4 regions of the Dactylosporangium sp. NPDC049525 genome follow, and region 3 is predicted to be linked to each of the others. Evidence: riboswitches for the same ligand, from Rfam matches in the RefSeq annotation. Region 3 holds a riboswitch; each other region holds the start of a gene.
The links. A riboswitch is a leader RNA that binds a small molecule or an ion and turns the genes downstream of it on or off. The one in region 3 is predicted to bind cyclic di-AMP.

Region 1: linked by a shared signal. The riboswitch ahead of AB0K00_RS25245 (NlpC/P60 family protein) and the one ahead of AB0K00_RS29430 (hypothetical protein) in region 3 are both predicted to bind cyclic di-AMP.
Region 2: linked by a shared signal. The riboswitch ahead of AB0K00_RS12220 (NlpC/P60 family protein) and the one ahead of AB0K00_RS29430 (hypothetical protein) in region 3 are both predicted to bind cyclic di-AMP.
Region 4: linked by a shared signal. The riboswitch ahead of AB0K00_RS44005 (C39 family peptidase) and the one ahead of AB0K00_RS29430 (hypothetical protein) in region 3 are both predicted to bind cyclic di-AMP.

Annotation. Positions count from the first base shown of each region.
Region 1 covers NZ_JBFAPO010000018.1:39,322-46,387, forward strand. The annotation lists gene AB0K00_RS25235 (MOSC domain-containing protein) at 1-296, shown strand, start outside; gene AB0K00_RS25240 (MFS transporter) at 388-1,644, shown strand; gene AB0K00_RS25245 (NlpC/P60 family protein) at 1,700-2,701, opposite strand; cyclic di-AMP (ydaO/yuaA leader) riboswitch at 2,709-2,878, opposite strand; gene AB0K00_RS25250 (DUF2332 domain-containing protein) at 3,012-3,959, opposite strand; gene AB0K00_RS25255 (hypothetical protein) at 4,090-4,875, opposite strand; gene AB0K00_RS25260 (BTAD domain-containing putative transcriptional regulator) at 5,051-7,066, shown strand, end outside.
Region 2 covers NZ_JBFAPO010000006.1:65,920-72,985, reverse strand. The annotation lists gene AB0K00_RS12235 (sigma-70 family RNA polymerase sigma factor) at 1-487, shown strand, start outside; gene AB0K00_RS12230 (hypothetical protein) at 594-1,025, opposite strand; gene AB0K00_RS12225 (methyltransferase domain-containing protein) at 1,035-1,781, opposite strand; gene AB0K00_RS12220 (NlpC/P60 family protein) at 1,828-2,820, opposite strand; cyclic di-AMP (ydaO/yuaA leader) riboswitch at 2,828-2,974, opposite strand; gene AB0K00_RS12215 (ABC transporter ATP-binding protein) at 3,266-4,039, shown strand; gene AB0K00_RS12210 (ABC transporter ATP-binding protein) at 4,068-4,832, shown strand; gene AB0K00_RS12205 (AMP-binding protein) at 4,829-6,628, shown strand; gene AB0K00_RS12200 (branched-chain amino acid ABC transporter permease) at 6,625-7,066, shown strand, end outside.
Region 3 covers NZ_JBFAPO010000023.1:73,354-80,419, forward strand. The annotation lists gene AB0K00_RS29405 (sensor histidine kinase) at 1-618, shown strand, start outside; gene AB0K00_RS29410 (hypothetical protein) at 582-1,238, opposite strand; gene AB0K00_RS29415 (TetR/AcrR family transcriptional regulator C-terminal domain-containing protein) at 1,345-2,241, opposite strand; gene AB0K00_RS29420 (FAD-dependent monooxygenase) at 2,311-3,534, shown strand; gene AB0K00_RS29425 (diguanylate cyclase) at 3,569-5,107, shown strand; cyclic di-AMP (ydaO/yuaA leader) riboswitch at 5,154-5,297, shown strand; gene AB0K00_RS29430 (hypothetical protein) at 5,491-6,192, shown strand; gene AB0K00_RS29435 (polyprenyl synthetase family protein) at 6,674-7,066, opposite strand, start outside.
Region 4 covers NZ_JBFAPO010000051.1:15,294-22,359, forward strand. The annotation lists gene asnB (asparagine synthase (glutamine-hydrolyzing)) at 1-1,627, opposite strand, end outside; gene AB0K00_RS44000 (transglycosylase domain-containing protein) at 2,015-4,186, shown strand; gene AB0K00_RS44005 (C39 family peptidase) at 4,230-5,075, opposite strand; cyclic di-AMP (ydaO/yuaA leader) riboswitch at 5,276-5,418, opposite strand; gene AB0K00_RS44010 (hypothetical protein) at 5,708-6,568, shown strand; gene AB0K00_RS44015 (Ig-like domain-containing protein) at 6,678-7,066, shown strand, end outside.

The sequences.
Region 1 (7,066 bases), on a different contig from region 3:
CCTTCGGCCGCATCCCGTGCGTCACGTTCCAGCACAAGATGGGCGAGCCGCGCTGGATGAAGACCTTCGCCCGGGCCAACCGTCCGGGCGCATACCTGCGCGTGCTGGAGCCGGGCGAGGTGTGGGCCGGCGACCCGGTGACCGTCGAGGACCGCCCGGCGCACGGGGTGACGATCGCGCAGGCGTTCCGCGCGTACATGACCGAGCCGGAACTGCTCCCCGGGCTGGTCGACACCGACGGGCTGCCCGACGCTCTGCGCGAGACCCTCGCGCGGCGGCTGCTCCAGCGCCGGTAGACGGCCGGGGCGAGCAGAGGAATCGTGCCGTGGGCCCGTTCGCGCCTCGCCGCATCCGTGCCGGACGGCCACGACGCGGCCAGGGCCGGTCGTGAGGGGACACGGCCTGCTGGCAGACGTTCGACCGCTGCGGGAGTCGCCGGAGTTCCGCCGGCTGTGGTTGAGCTCGACGCTCTCCTCGGTCGGTGGGCAGATGACCACCTTCGCGGTGGCGTTGCAGGTGTTCCACATCTCCCGGTCGTCCGCCGCGGTGGGTGCGGTCGGCCTGGCCTCGGCCGTCCCCGCGATCGTCGTCGGACTCGCCGGTGGTGTGCTGATCGACTCGATGGACCGTCGCCGGCTCGTGCTCGTCACCAGCACGGTGCTGGCCCTGGTGTCCGCCGGGTACGCCGCGCAGGCGTTCGCCGGCAGCAGCGCGTTGTGGCTGCTCTACGTGCTGGCCGCGGCGAGCGGCGCGGTCAGTGCGGTCAACACGCCGGCCCGGCGCACGTTCATGCCCCGGCTGCTGCGGCGCGAGCTGGTGCCCGCCGGCGCGGCCCTCACGATGATCTCCGGCTACTCCGCCATGATCGTCGGGCCGGCGCTCGCGGGTGTCGTCGCCGCGGCGGCAGGGCTCAAGGTCTGCTATCTCATCGACGCGATCAGTTACGGCGCCGCCCTCTACGGCGTGTTCCGGTTACCACCGATGCGGCCTGACGGAACGGCATCGCGGCGCAGCCTCGCGGCGGCGATCGAGGGGCTGACGTTCGTCGTGCGCAACAGGGCGCTGCGCGGCGCCATGCTCGCCGACCTGAGCGCGACCGTGCTGGCCATGCCGATTGCCTTGTTCCCTGCCATCAACGCCGACCGGTTCGGCGGTTCGCCCCGCACGCTGGGGCTGCTCAGCACCGCGATCGCGGTCGGCGGGCTGCTCGGCTCGGCACTGTCCGGCCCCGTCAAGGGCGTCACCCGCCCCGGCCGGGCCATGCTGATCACCGGCGCGATCTGGGGCGCAGCCGTCGCGGGATTCGGTGCCGTGCACGGGCTGGCCGCATCGCTTGCGCTGCTCGCCGTGGCCGGCGCCGCCGACATGCTCTCCGTGGTCTTCCGATCCACGATCGTCCAGCTTGCCACCCCGGACACGATGCGCGGCCGGACGAGTTCCGCCGAATACGTCGTCGGGGCGGCGTTTCCGCAGGTGGGCAACTTCCGCGCCGGGGTACTGGCGACGGTGTCGACACCCCAGATCAGTGCGGTGGCAGGAGGGATGGCCGCCGTGGTTGGGGCCGGCCTCATCGCGGCCAAGCTGCCGGCCTTCGTGGCATACCGGCACGTCGACAGTCCCGCGTCCGCCGCCGGGCCGCCTTGACGCGCTCAGGGCCTTCGTGCGCGAACGACACGAAGGCCCTGGGATGAGGCGGTTCCTACGCCGGGCGGCCGTAGCCGTACAGCGAGTCGATGTCGATCGGAGCGATCTTCACGACGGTGCGGCTGTTGGGGGCGTGGATGATCTGGTTGTTGCCGATGTAGATGCCCACGTGCCCGAGGCCGTTGTAGAACACCAGGTCGCCGGGGGCGAGCTGGCTGCGGGAGATGTGGCGGACCTTCTGCCACTGCTGGGCGGCGTTGTGGGGCAAGGACACCCCGGCCGCCTTCCACGCCATCATGGTCAGCCCGGAGCAGTCGAACGTGTTCGGCCCGGCGGCGCCCCAGACGTAGCGCTTCCCGAGCTGGGCCCACGCGTAGTTGACCGCCTTGCCGGCCGAGCCGGAGACCGCCGGCGGTGGGCCGGGGGGCGCCGCGGTGGTGGTCGTCTTGGGCTTGACCTTCGCCGCGGCGGCAGCGGCCGCGGCGGCCGCCTCGGCCTTGGCCTGCAGGGCGTCGAGGCGGGTGATGTCGCCCTCGATCTTCTTGCGGCGGGTCTCCAGGTCGATCTTCTGCTGGCTCTGCGCCGCCTGCGTGTCGGCCAGCCGCCGCCGTTCGGTGTCGAAGGCGTTCTTCGCCGCGCCGTACGCGGCCAGGTCGCGCTGCTGGCTGTGGGAGATCTGGTTGAGGGTGCCGACGCGGTCGGTGAAGGCGCCGGACGAGCTCGCACCGAGCATGAGCGACCAGGTGCCGAGGTTGCCGCCGGTCTTGTACGCGTTGACCGCGAGCGTGCTGGCGGTGTCCTGGGCGGCCTCCATCGTGGCCTGCAGCGGCGCCAGGTCGGCCTGCAGCTTGGTGATCGCCGCCTGGGTGGCCTCCAGATCGCCGTTGACCTTGTTGTACTGCTCGACGACGAGCTCGAGCTGGTTGTTGCCCTTGTCGATCTGGGCCTGGATCTCTTCCGGCGTCGGGTCCGCGTTCGCGGCGCAGGCCGGGGCGATGATCGCCGCCACAGCCAGCGCGACGATCGCGGTGCGTAACGTCGTGCGTCCGTTGAACACGGCACAGTCCTTCTTCCCGGACCGCCTACCGGGTTAGCTGACGGATTCGGGCGAGAAGAAGGCGCGCCCTACCGCGCCGCGGCGCGGATTCACCCCATGGAAACCCTGTGGTTCCCCGGCTCATCTGCCGACGCCCGCAGCACGGACGCGCGACCGACGACTCGGCGGTGGCTGCCCGGCCACCCCGGCGGGGTGACGACGTCCGGCAGGCCAGCCCAAACGTAACGGCCGGGGAGACCGTCGAGCCTCGATCTAAGCCACACTTAACGAAGACCCAAGACGTAAGACGAACTCGGCCGGCGGTGCGGCGTCAGGCGAACCATGTCATGGCCTGGCCGTGACCGCGGGTCCAGGCCAGCGGCGTGCCGTCGAGGGCCAGCACGTTGTGCAGCGGCCCGTCCGGTGCCGGCGGCGTGCCCTGATGCGGCACGACGTCCGCCCCCTCGACAGAGATCCAGTGGCCAGGCAGCTGCCGGACCAGGTCGACGAACAGCGCCCGGCGCTCGGCCGGCACCTGGTACAGCACGGAGGTGTGGAACACGACCAGCGTCGCGCCGGCCGGTGCGAGGGCCGCCAGCCTCGGCAGGTCGTCCACGAGGTCGCCGCGGTGCAGCGCCGGCGGGTCCGCGGTGGCGATGGCGGCCGCGGCGCGCAGGCGGTCGCGGCGGTGGTGGTGTTCGGGCCAGATCAGCGCCTCCAGCCAGGCCAGGTCGGCCGGGTCGGTCACGTCGAGCGGACGCAGGTCCAGGCCGGCCCGCCACGTCACCTCCGGCACGCGGGTCGGCGGCGCCGCTCCGGTGAGCGCGCAGTCGAGCACGGGTCCGCCCGATCCGAGCTCCACGTCGCCGTCGCGATGGGTGAAGCGATACGAGTACCGGTCGGGGTACAGCCCCAGGCCGGCCGCGGCGCCGACTTCCAGCAACGCCAGGGGCTGCGGCAGCGTGGCGAGCACCGGCAGCAGCAGCGCGCAGCGGCCGGTCTCGTTGGTCTGTGTGGCCCGGGTCCGCAGTTCGGCCGCCACGGCGGGCCAGTTGGCCACCGTGAAGTCGTGGAACGCGGCCGGCTCGTCGACCGGCCCGCCGAGCAGCCGCACCACGGCCAGCAGCAGGGTGGGCTGCCGTTTCGGCGCCGGCACCGTTTCCAGCAGGGCGAGGATCTCCTCGTCGGCGGAGATCGCGGCCGCTAGCCGCTCGTAGGTCGGCGACACACCTCGGGCCTCGCGTCCGGCGAAGTCGGCGTACCTCGATGCGGTGGTCACCGCGCGATCGTCGCACAGCCGCGCGGGCGGCGTGCCCCTGCCCGATGCGACCTGGAACGGTCTGGAACGCCCAGGCAGTGACGCCGTGCTCGAGCGAAAGGAAGCGCCATGCACCGCACGTCGCAGGACATCAGCCGGGCGCCGCGACCGGCACACCGACGGCGCTGACCCCGCCCGGCCGGTACAGGCAGTGGTTGCCGGTGTGGATGCGGCGCTGCAGGTGCCCGCCGACAACGGGGTCGGCGCGCGCGACGCGGGCGACGGCCCGCCGGATCGCCCTGCCGACGGCGAGGCGGGCGCGTTCCCTGTCGTCGGAGAACTGGCGCGTCCGCCCGCCCAGGCCCGCGGCGGCGGCGAGTTCCGCCACGAGCCAGTCCCGTTCCGAGCGCAGCTCGGCGGCCCGCTCGACGTGGTCAACGTCCTCCAGCTCCTCGATCCGCGTGCGTAGGTGATCCAGCCGCCGCCGGTACTCCTGCACCGCCGCCCGGTCCAGGACGGGCTGGGTGGATCCGCCGGCGCGGGCGTTACGGCCGCCGAGGGAGGCCACCCCGGCGGCGAGGTCGACGGCGGGGACCTCGGTGCCCGGGTTGGCCAGCAGCACCGCCAGGTGCAGCATGCCGACCGAGTGCCCGACCAGCACGCTGCGGCCGGCCAGCCCGATCCTCCACTGCAGGCCGTCGCGGACGCAGGTCGCGGCCAGCCCCGGCGGCTCGGGAATCAGCGGCTCGGAAACCGGGGGCGGACCGCCGGTCGGCGCCGGTGACCTGGCGACGCACGCCACGTGATCACCCTGCACCAGCAGCACCCACGACCCGTCCCGCCCGAAGGCGGCGACCGTCATGCGCAGGTCGCCGCCGGTCCCCACCGCCCTCGCCCGCACCGCCACCATCCCACGCCGATCGAAGGTGCCGCCCATCGCTCGTCCTCTCTGCAGACCGGCCACGATCGTGCTCGGTGCCGCTCACCGTCCGGTCACAGTCCGCTCATCGCCGTCCCCTTCGTCATTGCGACCGACCCGCCGCACCTGCCGACATACGATGGGCGATCGACGTTGGTAACGGTGGCTGCGGGGGCGGGCGTTGGATGTTCGGGTGCTTGGCCCGGTGGAGTTGTGGGCGCACGGCCACCGGGTCGACCTCGGTCCGCGCCGGCAACGGTTCGTCCTGGCGGTGCTCGCGCTGGAGGCCAACCGGCTCGTGCCGGTCGACCGGCTGATCGACCTGGCCTGGCCGGACGGGGCACCACGGACCGCGCAGCACGCCGTCCAGGTCTGCGTGTCCCGCCTCCGCGCGGTGCTGGCCGACGCCCGCGACGGCACCGGCGACATCGGGATCGACACCCGCGGCGACGGTTACGCGCTGCGGGCCGACCTGCACCAGGTCGACGCGAGCCGGTTCCTGGACCTGCTGGAGCGGGCCGGCACGATCGGCGACGACGAGCGCAGGATCGTGGCGCTCGACGAGGCGCTGGCGCTGTGGTCGGGGCCCGCGCTGTCCGGCGCAGCGCTGACGGCGACCCGTGAGCGGCTGTGCTACCGGCTGGAGGAGGCCCGGCTCACCGCGATCGAGGACCGGTTCGACGCGCGGCTGCGGCTCGGGCAGCACCGCGCCGTCCTCGCCGAACTCGCCGACCTCACGCACGCGCACCCGGGTCGCGAGCGGCTGCTCGGGCAGTCGATGCTCGCGCTGTACCGCAGCGGCCAGGCCCAACAGGCCCTGGCGGTGTATCAGCGGGCCCGGGTCAGGCTCGCCGAGGACGTCGGGCTCGACCCCGGCGCCGAGCTGGTCCGGCTCGAGCTTGCCATCCTGCGCAACGACGCGTCCCTCGACCTGACCCCGGGCCCACGGGCCGGTCACGTGACGGGCCCGCTGCCCCGGCAGCTGCCGCCGGACATCCCGGCGTTCACCGCCCGCCGCCGGGAGCTCGACGAGCTCGACGCCCGGCTGCGCACCGGCGCCGGCGGCCGGGCCCCGGTCATCTCCGCGATCTGCGGCTCCGGCGGCGTCGGCAAGACCACCCTCGCGGTGCACTGGGCCCGCGGCGTCGCCGACCGCTTCCCGGACGGGCAGCTCTACGTCAACCTGCGCGGCTTCGACCCCACCGGCCAGTCGCTGGAACCGGCCGAGGCGATCCGCGTGTTCCTCGACGCGCTCGGGGTGCCGGCCGACAGGATGCCGGCCGGCCTGGAGGCGCGCACCGGCCTGTACCGCAGCCTGCTGGCCGGCAAGCGGATGCTGGTGCTGCTCGACAACGCCCGCGACGTCGAGCAGCTGCGCCCGTTGCTGCCCGGCGAACCGGGCTGCCTGACCGTCGTGACGAGCCGCGACCAGCTCACCGCCCTCATCGTCGCCGAGGGCGCGCACGTCGTCGCGCTCGACCGGCTGTCCCCCGGGGAGGCCCACGAGTTGCTCGCCCGCCGGCTCGGCGTGGAGCGGGTCACCGCCGAACCCGACGCCGTCGAGGCGATCATCGCGCATTGTGTACGGCTACCGCTGGCCCTCGCGATCGCCGCGGCTCGCGCCGCCACCAGACCCGGCTTCCCGTTGGCCGCGGTCGCTGCCGAGCTGCGGCACAGCACCAGCACCCTGGACGTCTTCCAGGGCGGCGACTCGGCCACCGACCTGCGGGCGGTGCTCTCCTGGTCCTATCGGACGTTGAGCCCGGCCGCCGCGCGGCTGTTCCGGCTGCTCGGCCTGCACCCCGGGCACGACATCGACCCGGCCGCCACCGCCAGCCTGGCCGCCGTCCCCCTGCCGCAGGCGCGCCGCCTGCTGAGCGAACTGACCAGGGCGCACATGCTCAGCGAGCACCTGCCCGGCCGGTACACGTTCCACGACCTGCTGCGCGCCGACGCCGCCGAACGCGTCCACGCCGACGGCACCGACGCCCGGCACGCCGCCGTACACCGGCTGATCGAGCACTACCTGCACTCCGGGCAGGCCGCGGTGCCGCTGCTGGACGCGCGACTCGAGCCGATCACCGATGCGGCGCCGCGGCCGGGTGTCACCGTCGCGGCGCCGGCGACCGCCGAGGAAGCCCTGGCGTGGTTCACCACCGAACACGGCACGCTCCTCGCCGCCGTCCGGCTCGCCGCCGACGCCGGCCTC
Region 2 (7,066 bases), on a different contig from region 3:
CGTCCGGCTGCCCGTCCACCTCGTCGAAGACGTCAACCGGATGCGCAACGTCGCGCGTCAGCTCACCCGTGAGCTCGGCAACGACCCCGAGCCCGAGCAGCTCGCCGTCGCCCTCGGCGTTCCCGTCGAGCGCGTCCACGAGCTCAAGCGCTGGTCCCAGGACACCGTCTCGCTCGACACCCCTGTCGGCGACGACGGCGACACCAGCCTCGGCGACCTGGTCTCCGACTCCGACGCGCCGTCGCCGGAGGACGTGGTCCTGGCCGCCCTGGAGCGCCAGCGCATCGAGGGCCTGCTCAACCACCTCGACGACCGGTCCGCGGGCATCATGCGCGCCCGCTACGGTCTGGAGGACGGTCGCGAGCACTCGCTGACCGAGGTCGCGAGCCGGTTCTCCCTGTCCCGCGAGCGCATCCGCCAGTTGGAGATCCAGGCCCTCGGCCGGCTCCGCGAGCTGGCCCGCGCCGAAGGCCTGCAGGCCGCCTGACCGATACCAACCCGCAGCCCCTGACCCTTCCCGGTCGGGGGCTGCTCCGTGTCAACAAGCCGGGTCGGCAAGCCGGGTCAGCAAGGCGGCGGGTCGGCGATGCGGGTCAGTAGGGGTTGCCGCAGACCTTCCAGGCGCCGGCCTCCTTGCGCAGCGGGACGGCGTGGGCCTCTTTCGGGCCGGTGGAGTAGGTCACATCGGCGGTGATCCTGGCGGTCTCGAGCCCGTTGTCGTTGCCGTACCAGCCGCCCCAGTGCAGATCGTGCGAGACCGGTCTGCGCCCGTTGACCGCGGCCTCGAACGATGACTGTTCGTAACGGGCCCGGGTGTCGTCGCACAGCCGCTCGTAGGCCGCCGCCAGGTCACCCGACTCGAGGTCGGACAGGAACGCCGAGGTCGCCTCGCGCGCGGCCTTCGTGCGGTCGTCGAAGAAGAGGTACGCGCCCGCGCCGCCGCCGCAGCAGCACAGCACGACCACGACGGCGAGGACGATCAGCACGATCTTCACCGAGCTGCGGCGGCTGCGCGATTGGGTCACGGGCGGATCTTAAGATCGTTGCGCCACGACGAACAGTCTCGGAAACGGCAGGATCGTGCCGAACGGCTCGCGCGGGTAGACCTCGCGCAGCCGGGCGGCGACGCGGGCGCGGAAGTCGTCGAGCTCCGCGCCGGACAAAGCGTCGAGGTAGGGGCGCAGGCCGGTGCCGCTGAACCACTCCAGGACCGGGTCGTCGCCGGGCAGGACGTGGAAGTACGTGGTCTCCCAGGCGTCCACGGTCAGGCCGAGGCCGGCGAGGGTCCGCACATACCAGGCGGGCTCCCGCACGGGCGTCGCGCCGCGCGGGCCGAGGACCTCGGGATCGAGGACGTCCGAGTCGAGGATCGGGCCGCCGGTCGGGACCTGGAAGGCGAGGGTGCCGCCGTCGTCGAGGGCCGCGGCGAGCACCGGCAACAACGCCGCGTGATCGGGGACCCACTGCAGGGAGGCGTTGGCGACGATGACGTCGACGGAGCCGCGCTGCGGCCGCCACCCGGCGATGTCACCGAGCTGGAAGGACACCTGCGGCGTGGCGAGCGGCGCTGCGGCGGCGAGCATGGCGGGGGAGGAGTCGATGCCGAGCACGGCCGCGTCCGGGTAGCGGGTCGCGAGGGTCGCGGTCAGCGTGCCGGGCCCGCAGCCGAGATCGACGACCGCGACCGGGGCGGTGGTCGGGATGCGCGCGACCAGCTCGTGGAAGGGGCGGGCCCGTTCGTCGGCGAAGCGGGCGTACTGCTCGGGATCCCAGGAGGCCATGCCCCATCTTGCGGGCATGGCCTCCTGGCACGTGACGAGGGGTTCCCTAGTGCGGGCGCCCGTATCCGGTCGTGTTGGAACGGTCGACCGAGGCGACCTCGACGTTACGGCCCGTGGTCGGCGCGTGGATCATCTTGCCGTTGCCGATGTAGATGCCGACGTGGCTGGGCGACGATCCTCCGAAGAAGGCCAGGTCTCCCGGCGAGAGCGCGGACCGCGAGACGTGCGTGACCCTGCCCGAGCGCCACTGGTCGTTGGCGTTGTGCGGCAGCGTGATGCCGGCCGCCTTCCAGGCACCCATGGTCAGGCCCGAGCAGTCCCAGCTGCCCGGTCCGGCGGCGCCCCACTTGTAGGGCTCGCCGAGCTGGGCGCAGGCGAACGCGACCGCCGAGTTGGCCGGGCTCGTGCATTCGGCGCCGAGGGACACCTTCACACCGGTCGATCCGGTGCTGCCGGCCGCGGTGGCGCGGCGCTTGAGGGCGTCGAGCTTCTTGACGTCGCCCTCGATCTTCTTCTTCTTGGTCTCCAGCTCGGCCTTCTGTGCGTTCTCCGCGGCGAGCGTGTCGTCGATCTTCTTCTTCTCGTCGTCCAGCTTCGACTTGGCCGCCGAATACTCGGCGATCGCGTGCTGCTGGTGCTTGCTGATCTGCTGCAGCGTGGTGAGCTGGTCGATCAGCGTGTCCGACGACTGCGCGTTGAGCATGACGTTGAGGCTCACCATGTTGCCGGAGCCCTTGAACGCGGCGATGGCGATGACGTCGACGTCGGAGTTGGCCGCGGTCATGCTGTCCACGAGGGGTTGGATCTTGGCCTGGATGGTGGCGGCCTCCGCCTGGGTGGCGGCGAGCGTTTCATTGATCTTGTTGTAGGCCTCGACCGTGACTTCGAGCTCGTCGCCCGCCTTCTCGAGCTGGGCTTGGATCTCGGCAGCTGTGGGATCGGCCTTGGCGACACTCGCAGGCGCCACAACGGCCAGCGCGACGGCCCCGATGACCAGGGAGCGCAGCAGGGACCGTTTGGCGCGGTGTCCAGCGGACAAGGGATGACCCTTCATTCACCGACCGCCTACCGGGTTAGCTGACGGGTTCGGGCGGGAAGAGAGCGCCCTACCGCGATCGCGGATTCACCCCAAGGAACCTGGGTCCCCGGCTCGAACAGCGCCAGATGGGCGCTCGACTCGGCGGCGCTTGCGCGGCGCCGCCCGGGCTGGGCGACGGACTGCCGAGCAGGCCAGGGCCTAACTTAACGTGATCACCAACGAAGCGAAACCCACGCGCGTTGTTCTATATCTATTACCCCAAAAGTCCGAATCACGGCGAGTTGTCGGTCCACATCGGACGGTGATGCCGCATCGAAGATGGTGTTGACGGACACACAATTGGGGCTTGATTCTGCTCTGATACCCGGTTAAATACACGTAACTTTATTCACCGACGATGCACATAGTTCGCCCACTCCGAACACCCCCGGAGGAGCGTCACCCCATGTTGCGTGTCCAGAACCTAGAGGTCGTCTACGACGACGTGATGTTGGTGCTTCGCGGCGTGAGCCTGCAGGTGCCACCGGGACGGATCGTCGCGCTGCTCGGCGCGAACGGTGCCGGCAAGACCACGCTCCTGCGGGCCCTGTCAGGCCTGCTCGGTGTCCACGACGGCGCCATCACCAAGGGCTCCGTCACGCTCGACGAGCGCCCCATCCACCGGCTGCGGCCGGCCGCCGTGGTCCGCCGCGGCGTGTCGCAGGTGATGGAGGGGCGAAGAACGTTCGCCGAGCTGACCGTCGAGGAGAACCTGCGCCTGGGCGCCCACACCCGCCCGAAAGGACGGGCGGAGGCCCTCGAGCGCATGTACGGCCTGTTCCCCGTGCTCGCCCAGCGCCGCGGCAGCATCGCCGGCTACCTCTCCGGCGGCGAGCAGCAGATGCTGGCGATGGGGCGGGCCCTCATGTCCGACCCGGCCTACCTGCTGCTCGACGAGCCCAGCCTCGGCCTCGCGCCGCGGCTGGTCGAACAGGTCCGCGACCTGATCGTGCAGATCAACCGGGCCGGCACCGGCGTGCTGCTGGTCGAGCAGAACGCGACCATGGCGCTGTCCATCGCCGAGCACGGATACGTGCTGGAGACGGGCAAGGTCGTGCTCGACAAACCCGCCGCCGAACTGCTCGCCGACGACGACATCCGCGAGTTCTACCTCGGCCGCGCCGAGCGGTCCTTCCGCGACGTCAAGCACTACAAGCGTCGCAAACGCTGGCTGTCATAGAGCCGCAACAACCCCTTCGGGAGTCGCCGTGCTGCGTTTCGAAGACGTCCGGCTCAGCTTCGCCGGCGTCAAAGCCATCGACGGTGTCTCGTTCACCGTCGCCAAGGACGAACTGTTCGCCGTCATCGGGCCCAACGGGGCCGGGAAGACGTCGATCTTCAATGTGATCTCCGGTGTGTACCGGCCGCAGCAAGGCAAGGTGACCCTCGACGGCACCGATCTCACCGGGCTGCGCCCGGACAAGGTCGCCAAGCTCGGGGTGGCCCGCACCTTCCAGAACGTCGAGCTGTTCCAGCACCTGACCGTGCTGGAGAACCTCATGCTCGGCCGGCACCACCACATCCGCTACGGCACCCTGGCCGCCATCGCGTGGGTCGGCCGGGCCCGGCGCGAGGAGATCGCCAACCGGGCCGTGGTCGAGGACATCGTGGACTTCCTCGAACTGGCCCAATGGCGCCGCCTGCCGGTGGGGCTGCTGCCGTACGGCGTGCAGAAGCGCGTCGAACTCGGCCGCGCCCTGGCCATGGAGCCGAAGCTGCTGCTGCTGGACGAGCCGGTCGCCGGAATGAACCTGGAGGAGACCGAGGACATGGCCCGCTTCATCCTCGACGTCCGCGAGGAGCTCGGCATCCCGATGATCCTCGTCGAGCACGACATGGGCCTCGTCATGGATCTCGCCGACCGGGTCATGGTCGTCGACTTCGGCGTGCCGGTCGCCACCGGCACGCCCGCCGAGGTGCAGCACAACCCCGACGTCCTGCGCGCCTACCTGGGGGAGGTGGAGGCGGCATGACGATTGCCGACCTGGTCAAGCAGCACGCCGAACGCACACCTGACGCCGTCGCGATGCGGGAGAAGCACCGCGGCATCTGGCGCGAGATCACCTGGCGCGACTACTGGCGCACCGCGGAGACGGTCGCCCGGGCCCTGCGCTCGCTCGGGATCCTGCCCGGCGACCGGGTCGCGATCCAGTCGGAGAACCGCTCGGAGTGGCTCTTCGTCGACGTGGCGACCGTCGCGGTGCGGGCGGCGACCGTCGGGCTGTACCCGACGAACCCGCCCGACGAGGTCCGGCACATGCTGGCCGACTCCGGCGCCAGGATTCTCTTCGCCGAGGACCAGGAGCAGGTGGACAAGGCCCTCGCGGTCCTGGACGACTGCCCCGACCTGGAGTGGATCGTCTACCTGGAGCCCAGGGGCATCCGCGGCCGCTACCAGCACCCGAAGCTCATCGCGTGGAGCGACCTGCTGGCCTCGCACGAAGGTGCGGAACCGGTCGAGCTGCAGTCCAGCGACGACGACATCGCCACGCTGATCTACACGTCCGGCACGACCGGGCGGCCCAAGGGCGCGATGCTCACCGTGGCCAACGTGGACTTCGCGATCCGGGTGCTGATCGAGGGCGGCGGCTTCTCCGACCCGCCGCCGGGGCCGCGCGACCTGACCCTGTCCTACCTGCCGCTGTGCCACGTCGCGGAGCGGGTCTTCACCACCTGGTTCAACGCCGCCGCCGGGGTCACCGTCCACTTCGGTGAGTCGATCGCGACCGTGCAGGCCGACCTGCGCGAGGTGCAGCCGACGATCCTGTTCGGGGTGCCCCGCATCTGGGAGAAGATGATGGCCGGCGTCACGATCCGGCTCGCCGGGGCGTCGCTGGTCAAACGCTCCAACGCGCGGCTGTGGCTGCGCGTCGCGGACCGCCTCGGCGCCACCCTGGAGGCCAACGGCGGCCGGCACACCGCCGGCAGCCGCCTGCTCTACGCGGTCGGCTGGCTGCTGTGCTACCGGGCGCTCAAGGAGCGCATCGGGATGCGCCGGGTCCGCTACGCCGCCAGCGGCGCCGCCCCGATCGCCCCGGACGTGCTGCGGTTCTTCATGGGCATCGGGGTGCCGATGTTCGAGGTCTACGGTATGACCGAGAACACCGCGATCAGCACCGCCAACCGCCCCGGCCGGGTCAAGCTCGGCACCGTCGGGGAGGCGCACAGCGGGGTGGAGCTGCGCATCGCCGCCGACGGGGAGATCCAGACCCGGCACGCCGGCACGTTCGCCGGTTACTTCCGCAACCAGGCGGCGACCGAGGCGGCCATGACGCCCGACGGCTGGCTGCGCACCGGCGACGTCGGGCTGATCGTCGACGGTACCCACCTGAAGATCACTGACCGTTCCAAGGACATCATCATCACCGCCGGTGGCAAGAACGTCGCGCCGAGCGAGATCGAGAACGCGTTGAAGGCCTCGCCGTTCGTCAAGGAGGCGATCGTCATCGGCGACCGGCGGGCGTTCCTGACCGCGCTCATTGGCATCGAGGTCGACACCGTCGGGGAGTGGGCGCAGCGCCGCGGCATCGCCTACACCACCTACCGCGACCTGTCCGGCAAGCCCGAGGTCCTGGCCCTGATCCAGGGCGTCGTCGACGCGGTCAACGCCGGGCACAACCCGGTCGAGCAGGTCAAGACGTTCCGGATGCTGCCCAAGGAGCTCGACCACACCGACGGTGAGCTCACCGCGACGCAGAAGGTCCGCCGCGGCGCCGTCGCCACGACCTTCTCCGCGCTCGTCGAAGACATGTACGGGAGCAGAGTGTGAAGGACTTCTTCGAGAGCGTCCTGCGCGGCATCGGCACCGGCAGCGTCTACGCGCTGCTCGGCCTCGGGTTCGTGATCATCTACAAGGCGACCCGGGTCATCTCCTTCGCCCAGCCGGCGTTCATGCTGGCCGGCGCGGTCCTGGTCACCTACCTCGTCGGTCCGCTCGGCTTCTTCCTCGGCCTGGCCGCGGCCGCGGTGCTCACCGGCGGCCTCGCCCTCGGCGTCGAACGGCTCGCGGTCCGCCCGATGATCGGCCGGCCGGTCTTCACCGTCGCGATCATCACGCTCGGCATCGACATCGCGGTCCGGGTCGTCGTCAACGCCGCCATCGGCCTCGACGTGCGGCAGGTCGGCGACCCGTGGGGCCTGCAGGTGTGGAAGCTGCCCGGCGGCGTCCAGGTCGAGCAGCGGCACGTGGCGATGGTCCTCACCACCG
Region 3 (7,066 bases):
CGGGCGGCGGCCGCGGCCACCGAGGAACGCACCCGCATCGCCCGCGAGCTGCACGACGTCATCTCCCACAACGTCAGCCTGATGACGTTGCAGACCGGCGGGGTGCGGATGCTGCTGGCCGCCGACCCCGCCCGCGACCGGGAACGCGACCTGCTGCGCGGCGTCGAGCGGGCCGGCCGGGACACCGTGGAGGAGCTGCGGCTGCTGCTCGGCGTCCTGCGGGACGGGCGGGCCCCGGCCGGGCTCGACCGCCTCGACGACCTCGCCGGGCCGTTGCGGGCGGCGGGCCTGGACGTCCGGGTCGTCACCACCGGTACGCCGCGGCCGCTGCCGCCGTCGCTCGGGCTGGCCGTGTACCGCGTGGTGCAGGAGGCGCTGACGAACACCCTCAAGCACGCCGGCGCGGCGACCGTGGACGTGACGATCGGCTTCACCCCGGACACGCTGGCCGTCGAGGTCCGCGACGACGGGGCCGGCGCGTCCCCGGGCGGCGCGACGCCGGGGCACGGCCTGGCCGGCATGGGGGAGCGGGTCGCGCTGCACGGCGGCACCCTGCACACCGGGGCCCGGGCCGGCGGCGGTTACACGGTCACCGCGACGTTCCCGCTCGGCGCCTGAGCCCACTCCGCGTCACTCATCCGCAGCATCCGTACGCCGATCACGCCCGCGCCGGCGATGTACAGCAGGCTTCCGGCGATCATGCCGATCGGGTACACCGGCCCGGCGAGCATCCCGGCCACCATCGCGGGCGGAGCCCACCACGGGACCTGCCGGTCGTACGCCAGCGTCAGGCCGAGCAACAGGACGCCGAGCAGCCCGAGGAACCCCGGCACCTGGAAGCCCCACAGCGCACCGCCGGCCGCGAACGCCGCGTCGGCGAGACGGTCACCCTCCGCCGTGCCGAGGTCCGCCTCGAGCCGGGCGTAGAAGAAGTCGCCGAGCATCAGCGCGGAGAAGTTGACCACGCCGAGAAGAGCGACCGCCCCGGCGACGTGCCCGAAGAGCACCGCACGCCGCCGCACGAGGTGGATCATCCCGATGATGCCGGGCACCAGCAGCACCCAGCTCCAGTGCAGCAGCGCGGCGCTCACGGACACCTGCCCGGGGTGGCGCCCGTAGGCCCCGTCGGCGGCGTCGCCGGCGCGCAGGGCGGGGTCGACGACCAGCCCCGCCACGTAGAGCAGCGGTGCGGCGACGAGGCAGGCCCCGGCCAGGAGACGTCGAAGCTTGTGTGGCATGACGACCTTTCGGCTCGAACGGATGTGTCGAGCCGGAACCGTAGGCCGGGCGCCGCCGTGCCGTCGTCAGCCGCGACGCTGACCGGGTCAGCGTCGCGGCTGACCTTCAGCGGTCCGGGATCAGCGCCGTCAGGCCGTCCAGGAGGCGGGCCAGGCCGAACTCGAACAGCGTGTCCAGGCCGAAGTCGACGGCGCCGGGCGGCTCCTGCGCCAGGCGGACGAACATCGGATAGTCGCCGCCGGCCACGATCTCGCCGAAGCGGCCCATCTGCGCGGCGAACCACTGCTCGTTGGTGACCCCGCTGTCCTGCTCGGCGCCGGCCTCCCACTCGAGGTTGACCGCGGTGCCGCGGGCGTGGTTGGCCAGCATCATCGCGGTCTGCATCGCCACGGGCAGTGGCAGACCGGTCCCGTCCAGCGCGGCGAGGACCCATTCGGTGTGCGCCATCGCGTGCGGCGCCATCGGCGGCCGGGTGAACGACATGACCTCCGCCGCCCACGGGTGCCTGCGGTAGATCGACCACTGCAACCGCGCGACCGTCTCCAGGCGGCGCCGCCAGCCGTCCGGCGCCGGCGACGGCAGCGGCGACGCGGCGAACGCCGCGTCCGTCATCAGGACCAGTAGCTCCTCCTTGCCGGCCACGTGCCCGTACAGCGTCATGGTCGGCATCCCCAGCGCCGCGGCGACCCGCCGCATCGACAGCGCCGCCAGCCCGTCGGTGTCCGCGATCGCGATCGCCGCGGCGACGACCTGCTCGCGGTGCGCGGGCCGGCGCTCCCGGGACGCGGGCGGCCGGGCCACGACGGTGCCGACGCCCGGGACGGCCTCGACGAGCCCCTCCTGGCGCAGCGCGCCGAGCACCTTGGTCGCGGTCGCCATCGCGACGCCCCACTCGCGGATGATCTCGCGGGTCGACGGCACCCGGTCGCCGGTCCGCAGGTCGCCGGCGTGGATCCGGTCGCGGATCAGCCCGGCGATCCGCAGGTAGTGCGCTTCGGTCACGAACCGATCCTAGTGCACTAGTGCACATACACGTGAATTGCCTGTTGACAGTGTTCGTACGATGTACGCATGGACATTCTCATCTCGGGTGCGAGCGTCGCCGGGACGGCGCTGGCATTCTGGCTGCGGCACGCCGGGCACACGGTCACCGTGGTGGAGCGGGCGCCCGCCGTGCGCGACGGCGGCTATGCCATCGACGTGCGCGGCACCGCCCTGCGGGTCGCGGAGCGCATGGGCGTCGCCGAGCCGGCCCGGCGCGCCGGCACCGACACGCTCGGCACCAGCTTCGTCAACGCCACCGGCAAGCGGATCGCGACGCTGCCGCTGGGCTTCGGTGTGCTCAGCCCCGACGACATCGAGATCATGAAGAGCGACTTCACGCGCCTGCTGTACGACTCCGTGCCCGACGGCGTGGAATGGATCTTCGGGGACACGGTCACGGCGCTGGACCAGGGCGCGGACGGGGTGCGGGTGACCTTCACCCGCGGCGCCTCGCGCGGCTTCGACCTCGTCCTGGGTGCCGACGGCCTGCACTCCGGGGTCCGCGCGCTCGCGTTCGGGCCGCCGGAGCGGTTCGTGCACGACCTCGGCAGCCGGATGGCGATCTTCACCGCCCCCAACGAGCTCGGCATCGAACGCTGGCAGCTGATCCACAACGCGACCGGCCGGGTCGCGAGCGTCAAGACCGACCTGGGCAACGCCACGATCAAGGTCAACCTGCTCTTCGGCGGGGGCGGCGGCGTTGATCACCGCGACCGAGACGCCCAGCGCCGGCAGGTCGCGGACGCCTTCGCCGGCTGCGGCTGGCACGTGCCGCGCCTCCTCGAACACCTGCGGACCGCGCCCGACTTCTACTACGCGCCGAACGCGCAGGTCCGCATGGACGCCTGGACCCGGGGCCGGGTCGCGCTCGTCGGCGACGCCGGCTACTGCCCGTCGCCGCTCACCGGGCAGGGCACCGGCCTCGCCCTCGTCGGCGCCTACGTCCTGGCCCGCGAGCTCGCCGCCGCCGGCGACGACCACGTGGCGGCGTTCGCCCGGTACGACACCGTCCTGCGCGACTTCGTCGAGGTCAACCAGCGGGCCGCCCTCGCGCCGGCGAAAGGGTTCGCGCCGAAGACCGCCCGCGAGGTGTGGCTGCGCGACCTCAGCATCCGCATGCTGCCCTACGTACCGTGGCGGCATTGGATCTTCGAACTCATGACCAGAGACGCCAAGCGCGCCTCCGAAGCGTTCGAACTCTGCATGGACGACGCACATTTGCTTAGGATCGGAGGTGATGCGTCGATGTGAGGATGCAGGGTCGGCCGGATCGGGGTAGGCAGCCGTGGATCGAGATCGGGACATGGCGATGGCCGCGATCCGCTCCGTCTACACCATCACCGGCCGCATCAACACCGGCAGCACCGTCGCCGAGACGCTGCACCGCATCGCCGAGGCCGTCGTCGAGAGCGTCGGGTTCGGCGCCGCGGTGGTCAACTACCTGCATCCCGAGGGTGTCTACGAGGCGGTCGCGATCGCCGGCCCCGAGGAGGCCCGCGCCGAACTGCTCGGTGTGCGCTACCCAGCGGCCGAGTTCGACGCGCACCTCGCCGACGCCGACGAGTGGGGACAGCTGCGCTTCCTGCCGCACGAGCGGCACAACAACGGCATCCAGTCCTGGATCCCCTCCCTGGCCGAAGGCGCGGACGAGGTCCCCGACGAGGAGCGCTGGCACCCGCTCGACGCCCTGTTCGCGCCGCTGTGCGCGCCCGACGGTTCGCTGGTCGGGATCCTCAGCGTCGACCTGCCCGCGGACGGCAAACGCCCCGGCGCGTTCCAGCGGGAGCTCCTCGAAATGCTCGCCGCGCAGGCCGGCATCGCGATCAACAACGCCAACCTGGTCGAGGCGCTGCGCCAGGAGCGCCAGCACCTGGAGGCCAGCGAGGCCGCGTTCCGGCTCGCGTTCAACGGCGCCGGCACCGGCATGTGCATGATCGGCATGGAGGGCGCGGATCTGACCCGGCTCATCCGGGTCAACCCGGCCCTGTGCGAACTGCTCGGCCGGGACGAGGACGTCCTCGTCTCGATGCGCTTCGGCGACGTCATCCACCCCGACGACCTCGACCACAGCCGGGAGGTCTTCGCCGGCGGGACCGGATCGATCCGCGACCACGAGATCCGCTGCGTACGCGGCGACGGCGAGACGATCTGGGTCTCCGCCACGATGTCGATCGTCGCCGGCTCGCCCTCCTTCGCGATCACGCAGGTGCAGGACATCACCGACCGCAAGGCGACCGAGGCCGACCTCGTCCGGCGGGCCTCCCGCGACCCGCTGACCGGCCTGGTCAACCGCGACGCCTTCGCCGAGCCCCTGGCCACCGCGATCCGGCGGGCCCGCACCGAGGCCGTCGTCAGCGCGCTGCTCTTCTGCGACCTCGACGACTTCAAGGTCGTCAACGACACCCTCGGCCACGACGCCGGCGACGCGGTCCTCGTCGCCGTCGCGCACCGCCTCGTTTCCCTGGTCCGGCCCGCCGACACGGTCGCGCGGCTCGGCGGCGACGAGTTCGTCGTCCTCACCGCCAACGTCACCGTCGCCGACCTCGGGGCGCTCGTCGACCGCCTCGAACGTTCCGTCTCCGCGCCGATCACGCACCAGGGGCACATCATGCGGGTACGGGTCAGCGTCGGCGTGGCAGTGATCGATGACACGGTCGACGATGCGGGTGCCGCCCTGCGCGCCGCCGATCGCGCGATGTACCTGGTCAAGGGCGGGCGGCACGCCGGAGGGGTGACCAGACGGGTGACAGCGTTCGGTGATCGTTCGGGTGCAGCGGGTGGTATGCCGTTGCTGCGGTTGGTCCGCCCCGAAGCCGCCCAGTAGGGTCGTGAGGTCCGCTCCGGTCGACCTGCGCCGCATCGGTGCTGCCGGGCGGGCGCCGTCGAGTCGCGAGACTTTCGCGAGCCGGGGACCCACACAGTCCTCTGGGGTGTATCCGTGGCCGAGCCACGGTAGGGCGAAACTTCCCGCCCGAACCCGTCAGCTAACCCGGTAGGCGGCACCGGAAGGAGTCTGCCGATGATGGCCGCCCGCTTGCCGTCGTAGCGCCTCACCACTGATTCCCCCCTTCCAGCACGCCGCCGCCCGGCGCCGTGCCGATACCGCATGCCTTTTTCCGCATGCCATGTAGGACTCCAGAAGGAATTTCAGTAGTGAAGTCATTGCCACGCCAGTTTCAGCCACGACATCGCCGGCCGGCGTTCGTCGTGAAGACCGGGACCGTCTCGGTCGCCGTACTGTCTGCCACGCTGCTGGCCACCGTGCCCGCCGACTCGCCGTCGATGTTCGCCGGCTCCGCGTATGCCGAGCCCGGCGCCGTCGCGTCCGCGTCCCCGTTCCCCTCCGGATCTGCTGCCGGGTCTGCCGGCGCGTCCCCGTCGGGGTCCGCGTCGGGGGGCGCGGCCAAATCGTCGCCGGGGCCGCTCGCGGTCGCGGTGCCGGCCGCGCCGGCCGTGCCGCCGGCGCCGCCGGTCGTCCGGCCGGTCGCCGGGCTGGACCAGCGGCAGATGAGCAACGCCGCGCTCATCGTGCGGCAGGGTAGGGCGCAGGGCATGCCCGACCAGGCCCTCGTCATCGCGATCGCGACCGCGATGCAGGAGAGCAACCTCTACAACGTCGCCAGCGACGCGGTGCCGTCGTCACTGCGGCTGCCGCATGAGGGCGTCTCCTCCGACCACGACTCGGTCGGGCTGTTCCAGCAGCGGGCCAGCCAGGGCTGGGGCACGGTGGCGGAGCTGATGGACCCGTCGCACTCCGCGAAGCTGTTCTACAACGCGCTGTCCCGGGTGCAGGGGTGGCAGCGGATGAGCGTGACGGCGGCCGCTCAGGCGGTGCAGCGCTCGGCGTTCCCGGGTGCGTATCAGAAGCACGTCGGGCGCGCGCAGCAGGTGGTCCGCGCGCTCAGCTGACCCGGTCCACGGTCGATGCCGGCCGGCCCCGCTCGTCGCGGGGCCGGCCGCGCGTGCCTGTAGGCGGTCCTTGCCGGGCGCCTCGGCCGGGTCTCGGCCGGGTGTCTTTGCCGGGCCCGGTCTCGTCGGTGCCGGGGTCAGGCGGCGCCGGGGTCAGGCGCGGGCCCGAGGGCAGGCGCGGGCCCGAGGGCAGCTCAGGGCCGGAGTCAGGCGTAGGCCGGGGTCAGGCAGACCGGGCCGGGCGGGGCGGGGTCGGGCCGAATGGGGCCAGGGTCGGTCGAGGCCGGGCGCGGCCGGGCCTCGCGGGGCAGGGTGCAGCTCAGTGCCGGGGGCCAGCTCACGGCTGGGCCAGGCGTAGGGCCGGGGTCAGGCAGACCGGGCCGGGCGCGGCTGGGCCTCGCGGGGCCGGGGTGCAGCTCAGTGCCGGGGGCAGCTCAGTGCCGGGGCCGGCTCAGGGCTGGGAGCAGGCGCGGGGCCGGGGTCAGGCGGGGTGGCGGGTCGCCCAGCGGGCCAGGGCGACGAGCTCCGCGACCGCCGCCGGCTCGGGGATCGCCAGGTCGAGCGCGAGCAGCGCCTGCGCGAGGAGGTCCTCGCTCTGCTGGACGCACCATGACCGGGCGCCGGAGCGTTCGATGACCTTCGCGGCGCGTTCGAGCTCCGCTTCGCCCAGCCGGTCGTCCCGGCGCAGCAGGTCCGCGAGCTCGTCGGCGCCCGCCGCGAGCGCCGCGGCGACCGGCAGCGACCGCCGGCGGCGGCGCAGGTCCGGAAACGTCGGCCGGCCCGTCACGGCCGGGTCGCCCCAGATGCCGAGCAGGTCCTCGGCGAACTGGACGGCCAGCCCCAGCCGCACGCCGAACAGCCGCAGCTGGTCCAC
Region 4 (7,066 bases), on a different contig from region 3:
CGATGCCCTCCAGGGCCCGGCGCAGCGCGTACTTGGTGGTCCGGCTGTGTGGTGGCACCTTCAGCCGGTCGGGCAGCCGCGACATGACCTCGAACACGCCCCGGTCCAGGAACGGCACGCGCAGTTCCAGCGAGTGCGCCATCGACATCCGGTCGGCCTTGGTCAGGATGTCACCGGGCAACCACGTGTTGACGTCGATGTGCTGCATGGTGGTGACGTCGTCGAGGTCCACCGCCTCGGCGTAGAGCGCCGCGGTCACGTGCGGGTGACCCACCCCCGGTTCGCCGCTTCGCAGGATCCGTGCCTTCTCCTCGTCGCCGAGGACACGGGCGTTGCCGAAGTACCGCGTCTCGATCGGCGTCGTGGCCCGCAGCAGGTAGCTCTTGCCCTTGACGCCGTCCGGGACCACCCGGGCCAGGGCGCGCAGGCCACGCTGGATCGGTTCGCCGAGCCGGCGGACCGGCGCGAGGGAACGCGGCTCCCGATAGATGGTGTAGCCGCCGGCGAGCTCGTCCGCGCCCTCGCCCGACAGCACCACGGTGACGTGTTCCGCCGCCGTCTTCGCCAGGAAGTAGAGCGGGACGATCGACGGGTCGGCGACCGGGTCGCCCAGGTGCCAGATGATGCCCGGCAGCGCCTCCATCACCTGCTCCGGCTTGACGATCGTGGGCACCAGTTCGACCCCGAGGTGCTGGGCCGACCGCTCGGCCACGTCGAACTCGGAGTATGCGGTGGCGGTGTCGAAGCCGGCGGTGAAGGCGCGTAGGCGAGGATGGACCTCGGCGGCAAGCGCAACGATGGCTGTCGAGTCGATGCCGCTGGACAGGAACGCGCCGACCGGGACGTCCGCCCGTAGATGGCAGCGCACGCTCTCCCGCAGCGCGTCGCGCAGTTCCTCCACAATGGACGCTTCGGAGACGGCCGGTTCCGGACGGAACCTGGGCCTGCCGCGTCGCCGGACCACCGGCGGGTAGCCGAGCGCGCGGGTGAGCAGCCCGCCGCTGGGCAGCCGGGCGATGTTCCGGTGCAGGGTGTACGGCTCGGGCACGTACTGCATCGTCAGGTAGAGCGACAGCGCGGTCTGGTCGAGTTCCCCGTCGGCGATCCCCAGCAGCGGCGGCTTCTCGCTCGACAGCCACAGTCCCTCCTGGGTCGGCATGTAGTACAGCGGTTTGATCCCGAACGGGTCCCGTGCCGCGTGGACCGTCTCGGTGGCCTCGTCCCAGAGGGCGAACGCGAACATGCCGCGGAACCGGTCGAGGGCCTCCTCGCCCCAGTAGTGGTAGGCGGCGGCGACCACTTCGCTGTCGCCGTCCGTGGCGAACTCCGCGCCGTGCACGCGAATCAGTTCCTCGCGCAGCGACTCGAAGTTGTAGATCTCGCCGTTGAAGACCAGCGTCCATCGGCCCGCGTCCGGCCCGGTCGGCGGGTACCGCAACGGCTGCCGGCTGCCGTGCACGTCGATGATGGCGAGCCGCTTGAAACCGGCCGCCACGCATTGTCCGACCCTCTCCAGGGCCATGTCGTCGGGGCCGCGGTGATCGAGCAACTCGAGTTGCCGTTCCACCTGGCCAAGGGCCTCTGGGGAGATGGCGAAGTCCCCCACGTACATCAGGAAGCCGCACATGGCGTCGTTTCCCTTCGGTCGCCTCGCGTGGCAGCGGTGTCGGGCCGCAGACCGCTCTGTCGACGGTCGCCGGTGAGCCGTTGTCCGGGTGAGCCTTCGCCGGTGCCGGCGAAGCCCCCCGCTCGAACGGCCACAGTGCGCCGTGCGATCCAGCCGAACAGAGCCCGCCGGGTTCGGCGCCCGATTGCCCGGCCGTCATCCGATCCCTCCTCACCAGGGGGATCACCGGCCGGCGGGAGGGTGATCCCCGCCAGGGGGTGACGATCCGGGCGGCCGGGTGCCCCCTGCCGTTTGGCCGGAAACCCCCCGGGTAGCGGCGCGCCCGTCGCATCGGTCCACCCGGATCGGCGGCCTGCGAACCACCCGCTGTCTCATTGGGAGAAGTCAATGCGTCTCGTCCGTGCCCGACGCCGGCCCGAGCACGACGCCGGCACCCGCCTTGCAGCAGACGAGGCGCCGAGGCGCTCGACGTTCGCGCGCGGGCTCAGGGGGCTCGGCCGGCTCATCCTGTGCGGTGTCATCTCGGGACTGGTGGTGGCCGCCGGTGTGCTCCCGCTCGCACTCATGGGCGGCTCCGCGGTGAACGCCGGCGGCGACGTGTGGAAGAACCTCCCGTCGGACCTGGCGTTGCCGCCGCCGCCGCAGACCACCTACGTCTACGCCAAGGACGGCAAGACGCTCATCACCACGTTCTACGACGAGAACCGTAAGGACGTACCGCTGGAGCAGATCGCACCGGTGATGCAGCAGGCCGTCGTCGCGGCCGAGGACACCCGCTTCTACCAGCACCGCGGCGTCGACGGCAAAAGCGTCCTGCGCGCGCTGGTCTCCAACGGCCGGGGCGGCGCCCAGCAGGGCGCTTCGACGCTGACGATGCAGTACGTCCGCAACGTGCTGAAGAACAACCCGAGCCTGTCGCCGCAGCAGCGGATCGACGCGGCCGCCGACACGCCCGCGCGCAAGATACGCGAGATGCGCTACGCGACGGAGCTCGAACAGCACCTGAGCAAGCAGGACATCCTGCAGGGCTACCTGAACATCGCCTACTTCGGTGCCGGCGCCTACGGCATCTACGCCGCCAGCCAGACGTACTTCGGCAAGACGGCCCTGGACCTGACGCTGCCCGAGGCGGCACTGCTCGCCGGGCTGCTGCAGTCACCGGATGCCGACAACCCGATCAGCGGCGACCGCGACTCGGCCCTGCGGCGGCGCGCCTACACCCTCGACGCGATGACGAAGATGGGGGTGATCAGCGCCGGGGACGCCACCGCGGCACAGGCCCAGGAGCTGAAGCTCAATCAGCGTGAGCTACCCAACAACTGCGTGTCCGTCCCACCGGGGCACAACGACTGGGGCTTCTTCTGCGACTACTTCCGGCAGTGGTGGGGCAGCCAGCCGGAGTTCGGCGCCACCCGCGCCGACCGCGACGAGGCGCTGCGCACCGGCGGCTACACGGTGGTTACCTCGCTCGACCCGGCGATCCAGGCCATCGCGCTCAACCAGTCGCTGAGCGTCTACGGCTACGGCAGCGCGCGGTCGATGCCGCTGGCCGTCGTCACCCCCGGCAGCGGCCGGGTCCTCGCGCTGGCCGTCAACCGCCACTACAGCCTGGATCCCAACCCGCCCCAGCATCCGCGGTACCCGAACACCGTCAACCAGCTCGTCGCCGGCGGTGGCGGTGTCGCCGGGTACCAGGCGGGTTCGACGTTCAAGATGTTCACCATGCTCGCCGCCCTCGACGCGGGCATGCCGTTGAGCACCAGGTTCAACGCACCGAGCCGGCTGGCTTCCGTGTGGCCGGCGAGCGGCCCGGGCAGCTGCGGGGGCAGGTGGTGCCCGGCGAACGAGTCCCCGAGCTGGATGAACGGGGACCGGACGATGTGGAACGGCTTCGGCCGTTCGGTCAACACCTACTTCGTCTGGCTCGAACAGCAGGTCGGTGCGCGCCGCGTGGTCGAGATGGCGCAGCGGCTCGGCATCACGTTCCGCTCGGGCGCGGACGCGGCGATGGCGGCCAAGGCGGATCAGTGGGGGTCGTTCACCCTCGGCGTCGCCTCGACCACACCGCTGGATCTCGCCAACGCCTATGCGGCGGTCGCCGCCGGCGGCCTGTACTGCCAGCCGCTGCCGGTGCTGTCGATCACCGACGCCAACGGCAAACCGGTCGACGCCGGTAACCCGAAGTGCCGGCAGGTGGTCAGCGCCGACGTGGCGGCCGCCGCGACCGACGCGGCACGGTGCCCGGTCAGCCGGGCATCGGCGTACGGCAAGTGCGACGGCGGCACGGCGGAGAACGTGTCCGGCATCCTGGGCGGCCGCCCGGTCGCGGGCAAGACCGGCAGCTCCGAGTACAACTCGACCGAGACGTTCGCCGGCTTCACCCCGCAGATCGCGGCGGCCGGCATCGCGGTGAACGTGGACAACCCGAACGACCAGGTGGGCAGCGGCATCGCCGGCTCGGTCAACAGCGCCGTCGCGCAGACCATGGCGGGCGCGCTGCGCGGCCAGCCGGTCCAGGCGTTCCAGCCACCCAGCCGGGTGCGGGCACTGGGCCGCTGACGAGCCGCCCGGCGCGCCGCCCCACGAGCCGCTGGTGGCCGCGTCAGGCGGAGTATCCGCGCAGCGCGGTCCAGTGCGCGAGCTTGGCCGTCGTCAGCGTGTAGTACCCGACGCCCAGGGCGTCGGCGGGATCGGCGATCTTCACCGTCTTGCCGCCGTTGCTGTAGCCCACCACCGTGAGGTAGTGGCCGCCCGGATACGAGTGCGCGCCCCCTTTGTCGTCCACAGTGGAACCGGCGATGTTGGCGACCACGGCGTAGCCGTTGGCGATCGCGTTGACGACGTCCGCCTGCATCCGGTCGATCTCCGCCTGGGTGGCCGACTGACCGGTGATGTAGCGCGACTTGTAGAAGGAGGTCTTCGTGTACGCGTTGAGCGTCCGGGTGGTGTCGTCGGCGGAGTTGGTGCCGTTGACGGTCGTGCGTAGGCTCTGGGCGACCTCGGACTGGGACGGATACATCGATCGCGCGGTCAGGGCGATACGCGTCGCCGCCGGACCGCAGAAGTAGTAGTTCTCCTGCCAGGCGAACCGGTACGCGAGCTCCTTCGCCGCCGGGGGGGCCGGTGCGGTCGTGCCGGGCGTGCTGGGCGCGGCAGGCGTGGCGGGCGCGGACGGCTTTGCGCTGGCGCCGGCCTTCGGCGGGTTGGTCGCCGGATCGGGTGCCGCCTGCGTCCGCTGCCGATCGCGCGCGGCCTGACCGGCGCCGGGCTGCGACGAATCCGCGGAGGTCAGCGACTGCGCGTCGGCGACCGGTGCGGGGGTCGAGGCGTGCACGGCCACGCCGACGGCCACCGTCACCGCGAGGACCGCCGCGGCCGCCGCGATCGGCAGCACGCGGGAGCGCGGCGAGGTGGGGTTCTGGTGCCTGGGTTTGTACAGGTAACTCACGGGTACCTCGACAGACATGCTGGATGACGGCTGCTGTTGCCGGTGCCGGACGTGATCCGGGCAGCGGGCGTCCACACCGGCCTGCGGCAGGTGTGGTGAGAGCCGGCGGCGGGCCGGCGGGCGTCGGGGACGGCTACCGGGCCGGGCCGCGGGTCGAGGTGCTGCGACAGGGGTGATGCCGGGTCAGAGGCCGCACGGAGTGCTCCTTCCGGTGCCGCCTACCGGGTTAGCTGACGGGTTCGGGCGGGAAGATCGCCCTACCTCGAGGCTCAGGCCCCGCGGATTCACCCCGGTGGTGCTTGGGTCCCCGGCTCGCGTGGATGCGACTCAGCGGATCCGCCGCGGTGTCACCCGAACTGGATGACGGTGGGCCGGACGGATGCGAGGACCCTATAGGGGGCGGCGCAGCGGCCTCGAATCCGGCACGCTGTTCGGCTACCGGGCGTGACGACGTCGTGGCGAATGGACCGGGTGCACACCGCGGACCACGCGGGCTGCCCGCCGGTCAGGTGCGTCATCCCCCGGTGCGTCTCGCCGACCGCACCCCGGCGGCGTGCGGCCCGCCAACTGTCCCGTCGGCTGATTCGAACGCCTGGCAGGGACCCGGATCCGGGTCGCCCTAGGCTCGCCGGATGCTTCCGGTCGCCGACGATGACCAGCAGCCCAACGGGGGGCACGGGCGCGGCCCCCGCCACCTTCGGCGCTCCCGCCGGGGCCGGCACGCGGCCCGCTTCCGGCTGCGCGCAGCCGTTCCGCTCGAGATCGGCCGGTACGCCGTGGTCACCGTCGCGGTCGCGGCGGTCGGCCTGTCCTCGACGCTGTCGTCGTCGGCCGGACCCGGACCCGGCGCCACGCCGGCGAATGGTGTGGCGCTCGCCGGCGACGCCGGACGTTCGGCGGCCGACGGGCCCGCCTCACGCAGCCGCAACCGGAAACCCGCCGACGGCGCTGGCACCGTGACCCCACCGGCGGGGAAGGGCACCCCACCGGCGGCGAATGCCACCCCGACACCGACGAAGGCCGCCCCGGCGCCTGCCGCCACGCAACCGGCGTCGCCGACCGTGCCCGCGCCCGTCGGCGGGCTGACCCAGGCGGAGATGAACAACGCCGTCGCGATCATCGACGTCGCCCGGCAGCTGAACCTGCCGCGCCGCGCGGCCGTCGTGGGGATCGCCACCGCCTTGCAGGAGAGTCACCTGCGAAACCTCGCGAACCCGAACCTGCCGCAGTCACTGCGGCGACCCAACGAAGGCGTGGGCTACGACTACGACTCGGTCGGCCTCTTCCAGCAGCGGCCGAGCTGGGGCACGGTCGACCAGCTGATGGACCCGCGCGAGTCCGCGCGCAGGTTCTACGCGGCACTGGCCAAGATCCAGGGCTGGGAGCAGCAGGCCGTCACCGTCGCGGCGCAGCTGGTGCAGCGGTCGGCCTTCCCGGACGCCTACGCGAAATGGGAGGGGCTCGCACAGCAGATCGTGGACGCCGTCATGTAGGAAGTCCGCCGCGGCGGGTCCGAGTCCTTCGCATTGTCACTCGATTGCCGCCCCGGTCTCGCCCGGACGCGAACGACGATGCCCGCATGTCCATGTACAGGCAGAGAACATGAGGGGGCCCGGTCGGACCGCGGTCGCGCTGGTCGCGCTCGCGGTGGGAGCGCAGCTGGGCCTGTCGGGGTGTCACAGTCCGAAGAAGCACACGGCGGCGAAATGGACCGCTCCACCGGTCCCGGCGGTCGGGCTGGCCGTCACTCCGGCTGCGGGCGAGTCGGGCGTGGCGGTCAGCGCCGAGATCGGCACGAAGGTGAACGACGGGAAGATCACCGAGGTCGCCCTGACCGACGCGGCGGGCCAACGGGTCGCCGGCGAGTTCCGGGAGGACGGCTCCTCGTGGGTGCCCGCGACCGCGCTGCGCTACGGCACGTCCTACACGGCGAAGGTCACCGCCGTCGGCGCCGACAACAAACCCGTGACCCGGGAGACGGCCTTCACCAC